Linked DNA regions of Lysinibacter sp. HNR. The protein of the gene in region 2 binds, or shares a complex with, the protein of the main gene of each other region. Links are inferred from orthologs where the notes say so. Each region holds a gene or a part of one and is shown on either strand. Other genes may lie near its edges.

Region 1 (3,287 bases), 660 kb from region 2 along the record:
CGTGGCTGGGGAGACGACCAATTTACCTCCTGTCTTGTTCCTCTCTGGAACAAAGAGTCGAATTGGCGCTATGACGCGATGAATAGATCAAGTGGCGCCTATGGTATTCCTCAGTCTCTACCGGGAGACAAGATGGGTACCGTCGCGGCTGATTGGCGCACCAACTCACAAACCCAGATCCTCTGGGGACTCTCCTATATCGCCAGTCGTTATAAACTGCCCTGTGCAGCGTGGGCACACTCTCAGGCAAAAGGCTGGTACTAAAACCGACGGTTTTGAACCTTTTTGCTATTCAACCTCAGGAATTTTGGTGATGGGTGCGATTTGGATCAGAAGCTTTTTGGGTCCCACCTCGTCAAACAGCACGTGGGCTATTCGTTTTGTTCCCACACCCGTGATGTCTTCCACACGCCCCTCACCATAATCGCTGTGTCGAATGCGATCACCCGTGTCAAGAACGAGGTCGCTGTTGTCTTGAAGATTTCCCATAATGGTGTTGGGAAAAGCCGCAGTCTCCCCGCCGCGGGCGGCTTGAGCTTTGGCTCTTTTTGCCTCCCGCCAGCGCTGTAAACTGCTACTCATATTACCCGAGGCGGGCTCGGACACAGCGGCGGAAGAGCCACCCGAGCTGAACTCCACGGTAGAGTGTGATTGGCCGTTTGACCTCCTGTGCGATGATGCACCGTAGCGGCGGGATCCGGCAGCGCCTCGCGGCGCGTTAAGCGCCCGCGACTGCGTGCCGTCACGGCCCGTGACGGCACCGGGAGACTGCTTCCAGTTAATAAGCTCCGCGGGAATCTCTTGAAGAAAGCGACTGGGCATTGCGGCCGTAATCTCGCCGTGTTGTGCCCGAGTCATGGCCAGCGAAAGATAAAGTTTTTCGCGGGCCCGAGTAATCCCCACGTAGAACAGGCGGCGTTCCTCGGCGGGTCCTCCGGCTTCTTCCGCTGACATTTGGTGAGGTAAAAGGCCCTCTTCTACCCCGGTGATGAACACGGCCCGATACTCCAGTCCCTTTGCCGTGTGCAGGGTCATGAGTGATACCGTCCCGCTGCTGTCGTCTAGGTCGTCTGCAGCGGCGACAAGAGAGACCTCGGTGAGAAAGTCCACGAGGGTCCCCGCCGGATTATTGCGACTAAACTCCTTGGTGACGGCAAGAAGCTCGTCTATGTTTTCTGCGCGGGCTTCATCCTGCGGATCTTTGCTGTTGCGCAGCAGGTCAAGGTATCCCGTCTCAGCCATGAGGTAGCCCAGGATATCGCTCAGCGGGGTGGTCTTGACCCCGAGCGATTCGGGTGTGGTGCGCCCCTCGTCGTCAAGGGTGTCTGCAAGCTGTTCCGCTCCCTCCAGGGCCATGTGAGTGGCGTGGTCAAGGATTCCCGAAAGTTTGAGGATTTCCCCCCGCACCTTAGGGCCGAAACCAAGCTCTCCCGCGCGGCGCATTGCGTCGCGAAAAGAGATGTTTTGCTCCTCTGCAAAGGCCGCCAATTGCGCTTCTGTCATGGGGCCGATTCCCCGCTTGGGGGTGTTTAATATTCGTCTGAGGGCATACTCATCAAACGGGTTGGCCAGTGTGATGAGGTAGGCGATGGCGTCTTTTATCTCTGCCCGCTCATAAAACTTTGTGCCTCCCAGGACACGGTACGGTATGGCCTCGCGGATAAAAATCTCTTCGAGAGCGCGCGTCTGGGCGTTTGTACGGTAAAACACTGCCATGTCTTTATACCCGAGACCATCGCGCCTGAGATCCTCGATCTCGTCCGCGATAAAACGGGCCTCGTCATGGCCCGAATATCCCGTAAAACCAACAATTTTTTCGCCGTCTCCCTCGTTTGTAAAGAGATTTTTCTCTTTACGATCAAAATTATTTGCAATCACGGAGTTAGCAGCGGTGAGGATATTTTGTGTGGAGCGGTAGTTTTGTTCAAGAAGGATCACCTCGGCCCCGGCAAAGTCGCGCTCAAACTCGGTGATGTTGCGAATGTCCGCACCCCGAAACGCGTAAATCGATTGATCGGAATCTCCCACAACGGTGAGACTCGCGCCCGGAATAGAACCGTCCTCGGCGATGTCGCGCGGTGCATACTCAAACGCAGCGGCGGCGACAACCTCGGGCTCGACCGGACGTGTGAGTTCTCGAATCAGCGAGTATTGTGCATGATTAGTGTCTTGGTATTCGTCTACAAGAATATAGCGGAATCTACGCTGGTACAGCGCAGCTATCTCGGGGAAGGAACGGAAAAGATAGACAACCTGGGCGATAAGGTCATCAAAGTCGAAAGCGTTTGCCCGGGTAAGCTCGGCGGTATACCGCCGAAATACCTCGAGGAGCGCCTGCTCCCGCGGATCGGACAGATTGGCCGTGCGCGCATAGGCGTCTGCGTCGACAAGCTCATTTTTCAATTGGGAAATACGCGCGGCAGCCCCGGCCGGGGTGAGACCCAGGTGGTCAAGGTCGAGACTCTTAATGATTCTTTTCAGCAGGGCCCGGGAGTCTGCCGAATCGTAAATGGTAAAGCCCGTGAGGTATCCAAAGCGTTCTGCCTCGCGACGCAGAATGCGAACACACGCCGAGTGGAAGGTTGAAATCCACATGCCCCCGGCAGCCTCACCCAGAAGATCCTCAACCCGCTCGCGCATCTCGGCCGCGGCCTTGTTGGTGAAGGTGATGGCTAAAATCTGGCTGGGCCAGGCCTCACGCGATTGAATAAGGCTCGCGATGCGGTGAGTGAGCACCCGGGTCTTGCCTGAGCCCGCCCCCGCAACGATAAGCAAGGCCGGCCCCCGATAGGCTACGGCGCGCGCCTGCGCCGAGTTAAGCCCCTTGAGAAGATCATCAGACGGATCCGAGGGCGAATCCGGAGAATTATGAAACAGAGGAGGAAGAGTCATCGTGAAACAAGTTTACGACGAACCACCGTCACCGGGTGAGTCTCCCGAGAGGATTTGCCTCACCAAGTCGGGGTGGTCGCAGAAAACCCCCTCCACCCCGGAGCTCACGATGAACTCAAACTCACCACGCCAATTTCCCCACTCCGAAAGGACGCTTCCGCGTCGAAAGTTCTTGTTCAAGAAGAGGTTTTCAGGCCGTAGAGTCCAGGTATAGACGGCTAACCCTGCGTCGTGTGTCCTGCGGACAACATCGCTATGGGCAAGACTACCGCCGGCACCCTTCGCAAAAAGCAGGTCCTTCATAAGGCTCACTCCGTGAACCGGGGCGTGGAGCGACGTACCCGATGCAAGCTCAGCAAGTCCCTCGTCTTTGATAAATGAGGTAAAGGTGAGTC
Region 2 (2,945 bases):
TCCGCGCAGTGAGGGACTCCCGTGCGAGCCCACAGCAGACGCATGTAATCGTAGACCTCGGTAATGGTGCCAACGGTTGAGCGAGGGTTACGATTAGTAGATTTTTGATCAATGGATACAGCGGGGCTGAGTCCCTCAATAAAATCTACGTCGGGACGATCAACCTGACCTAAAAATTGACGGGCATAAGCCGAGAGCGACTCGACATACCGTCGCTGGCCTTCGGCAAAAATGGTGTCAAAAGCAAGTGAGGACTTTCCAGAACCAGAGAGCCCCGTGAAAACCACAAGAGAGTTTCGAGGGACGCTGACATCAACGTCCCTGAGGTTGTGTACTCGTGCGCCTTTGACGCTGACACGTGTCTTTTCGCTGGAAGCAGACTGATTACTGATGGTGACTCTCCGTAAGATTGATGTGTTGAACACAGGACATTCGTTTGAAAAGCTAACAAACCTGGACTGATTTGTCAGTGTGAGATGTGCCCGGCCGCCATCATACTTCTTAATTCTTTCTTAAGGTCGGCAACCTCATCTCGAAGGCGCGCGGCCAATTCGAATTTGAGTTCGGTGGCGGCGGTGAGCATCTGCTCGTTCAAGTCTGCAATGAGCGCTTCGAGCTCGTTTGCTCCCTGCGCGGCTATGCCGGTTCGGGCTGCGCGAGGCGTGGGCGTTTTCTTGTCACGGGTGCTCCCCAATAGGTCAGCTGTGTCTGCGTCCTCACGGGCAAGAACCTCGGTGATATCACTGATCTTTTTGCGCAGTGGAGTGGGGTCGATACCGTGCTCTTTGTTGTAGGCAATCTGCACCGCTCGGCGACGCTCAGTTTCGTCGATCGCCTGCCGCATTGACGGGGTGATTCGATCCGCATACATGTGTACTTCACCGGTAACGTTACGTGCGGCTCGGCCAATAGTCTGAATGAGCGAGGTTGAGGAGCGTAGAAACCCTTCTTTATCAGCGTCCAGAATAGCCACCAGGGAAACCTCGGGGAGGTCTAAACCCTCACGTAGCAGGTTGATACCCACAAGGACATCGTAGACGCCCTGACGGAGTTCACTAAGGAGCTCTACACGACGCAGCGTATCAACATCGGAGTGAAGATATCGTACGCGAACACCCGCCTCCGTGAGAAAGTCGGTGAGTTCCTCGGCCATTTTTTTAGTGAGGGTGGTGACTAAAACTCGCTCATTTTTGTCGGTGCGTTGAGTAATTTGCTCGAGAAGGTCGTCGATCTGCCCAAGCGATGGTTTAACAACAATCTGCGGATCCACCAGGCCGGTGGGCCGGATAATCTGCTCCACAATACCGTCAGCTACACCCAACTCGTATTTACCAGGGGTAGCGGAGAGATAGACCTTCTGCCCCACTCGCTCATTAAATTCTCCCCAGCGGAGAGGGCGGTTATCGAGTGCGCTGGGGAGACGGAAGCCGTGTTCGACCAGGGTGCGTTTACGCGAGGCATCCCCCTCATACATAGCACCAATCTGCGGAACCGTAACGTGTGACTCATCGATAACCACAAGGAAATCGTCCGGGAAGTAGTCGAGAAGGCAGTGGGGAGCCTCTCCTGGTTGGCGCCCATCAATGTGACGGGAATAGTTTTCAATACCGGAGCAAAAGCCGATCTGCTCCATCATCTCAAGATCAAACGTGGTGCGCATACGCAAACGCTGCTCTTCTACCAGCTTTTCTTCTTTTTTAAGCTCGACCAGTCGCCCATCTAATTCCTCACGTATCTGTCCGATTGCCCGCTTCATAACGGTGTCGCTAGCGACGTAGTGAGAACCCGGAAAGACGGAAACCGAATCCGGTTTGCCCACAACATCGCCCGTAAGCGGGTGTAAAAAGTAAAGCGCTTCGACCTCATCACCAAAAAGTTCGATTCGAATCGCTAGCTCTTCGTACATGGGGATAATCTCTATGGTGTCACCGCGAACCCGGAAGTTTCCACGGGAAAAATCAATGTCGTTACGCTGATACTGCATCGAGACAAATTTACGGATGAGCCAGTCACGATCTACCTGCTGCCCCACACGCAGGGCCATCATCGCCTCGTAGTACTCTTCGGGTTTCCCCAGCCCATAAATACACGAGACAGTGGAGACAACAACAACGTCTCGTCGACTCAGCAGTGCGTTGGTGGTGGAGTGTCGAAGCCTCTCTACCTCTGCGTTGATCGAGGAGTCTTTTTCGATAAAAGTATCCGTCTGAGGCACATACGCCTCGGGCTGATAGTAATCGTAATACGAAACAAAATACTCAACCGCGTTATTGGGCATAAGCTCGCGAAACTCATTTGCCAACTGTGCGGCAAGGGTTTTATTGTGCGCAAGGATAAGTGTGGGGCGCTGTACTTTTTCGATAAGCCAGGCGGTAGTCGCCGATTTTCCCGTACCCGTGGCCCCCAGAAGGACAACGTCGGTTTCTCCGGCGTTAATGCGAGACGCAAGCTCGGCGATAGCCTTGGGCTGATCACCACTCGGTTGATATTCACTCACGACCTCAAAAGGTCGAACCACACGCGTAGGTTCCATGTTTTTAGTGTACGCTCCACCACTGACAATGGCTTTCATAAATCTTACGCTCGGGGCGATTAATCACGCTGTGAGGCCTCGGAAGTGACTCTCTCCCAGAGCTCGTCGGCCTGCGCGATAGTCTGCTCCTCCGTTCCTGAAGAATCAATCACCACCTGGGCGACCGCACGACGCTCGGCTTCCGTAGCCTGTTGCGCCACACGAGCTTCGGCCTGCGCGCGTGAAAATCCTCGCAGCTGCATCAAACGATCGATTCGCACCTGTGAGGGCGCCTCAACCGTCACCACAAGGTTCCAGGGATGATCCACTCGTGCCTCCACAAGCAGCGGAACATCGTAGACGATCACCGCGTGTGGATCGCTCCGTGTGATTTCAGCGATACGCTCACGAGTAAACTTTTGAACCTCCGGAT

The links.
Region 1: the proteins of uvrB (region 2) and FrondiHNR_RS03550 are in contact, whole or in part, in a crystal structure (PDB 7EGT), measured with the Thermus thermophilus proteins. The link is inferred for Lysinibacter sp. HNR from one-to-one orthologs. Residues at the interface, in WP_096411307.1 of Thermus thermophilus: Glu23, Leu25, Arg26, Asp27, Gly28, Glu29, Arg30, Phe31, Arg55, Glu326, Asp327, Phe328, Glu379, Ser382, Gln383, His398, Gly400, Arg401; in WP_096412145.1 of Thermus thermophilus: His654, Arg656, Phe657, Gln666, Asp668, Glu669, Lys680, Arg681, Leu682, Ser683, Lys685, Tyr686, Ala687.

What each region holds. Positions count from the first base shown.
Region 1 is NZ_CP121684.1:823,933-827,219, reverse strand. Bases 89-3,287 are described here. They hold FrondiHNR_RS03550 (UvrD-helicase domain-containing protein), read right to left. Parts: upstream 2,893-3,287; coding sequence 289-2,892; downstream 89-288. Other genes in these bases: FrondiHNR_RS03545 (glycerophosphodiester phosphodiesterase family protein), read right to left, coding at 2,905-3,287; FrondiHNR_RS03555 (hypothetical protein), read left to right, coding at 89-264. Also shown: more of FrondiHNR_RS03555, read left to right, coding at 1-88. UniProt on the Escherichia coli protein: A helicase with DNA-dependent ATPase activity. Unwinds DNA duplexes with 3'-5' polarity. Translocates on single-stranded DNA with 3'-5' polarity. Initiates unwinding more efficiently from a nicked substrate than double-stranded DNA.
Region 2 is NZ_CP121684.1:1,479,649-1,482,593, reverse strand. It holds uvrB (excinuclease ABC subunit UvrB), read right to left. Parts: upstream 2,534-2,945; coding sequence 467-2,533; downstream 1-466. Other genes in the region: coaE (dephospho-CoA kinase), read right to left, coding at 2,593-2,945; uvrA (excinuclease ABC subunit UvrA), read right to left, coding at 1-410. UniProt on the Escherichia coli protein: The UvrABC repair system catalyzes the recognition and processing of DNA lesions. A damage recognition complex composed of 2 UvrA and 2 UvrB subunits scans DNA for abnormalities.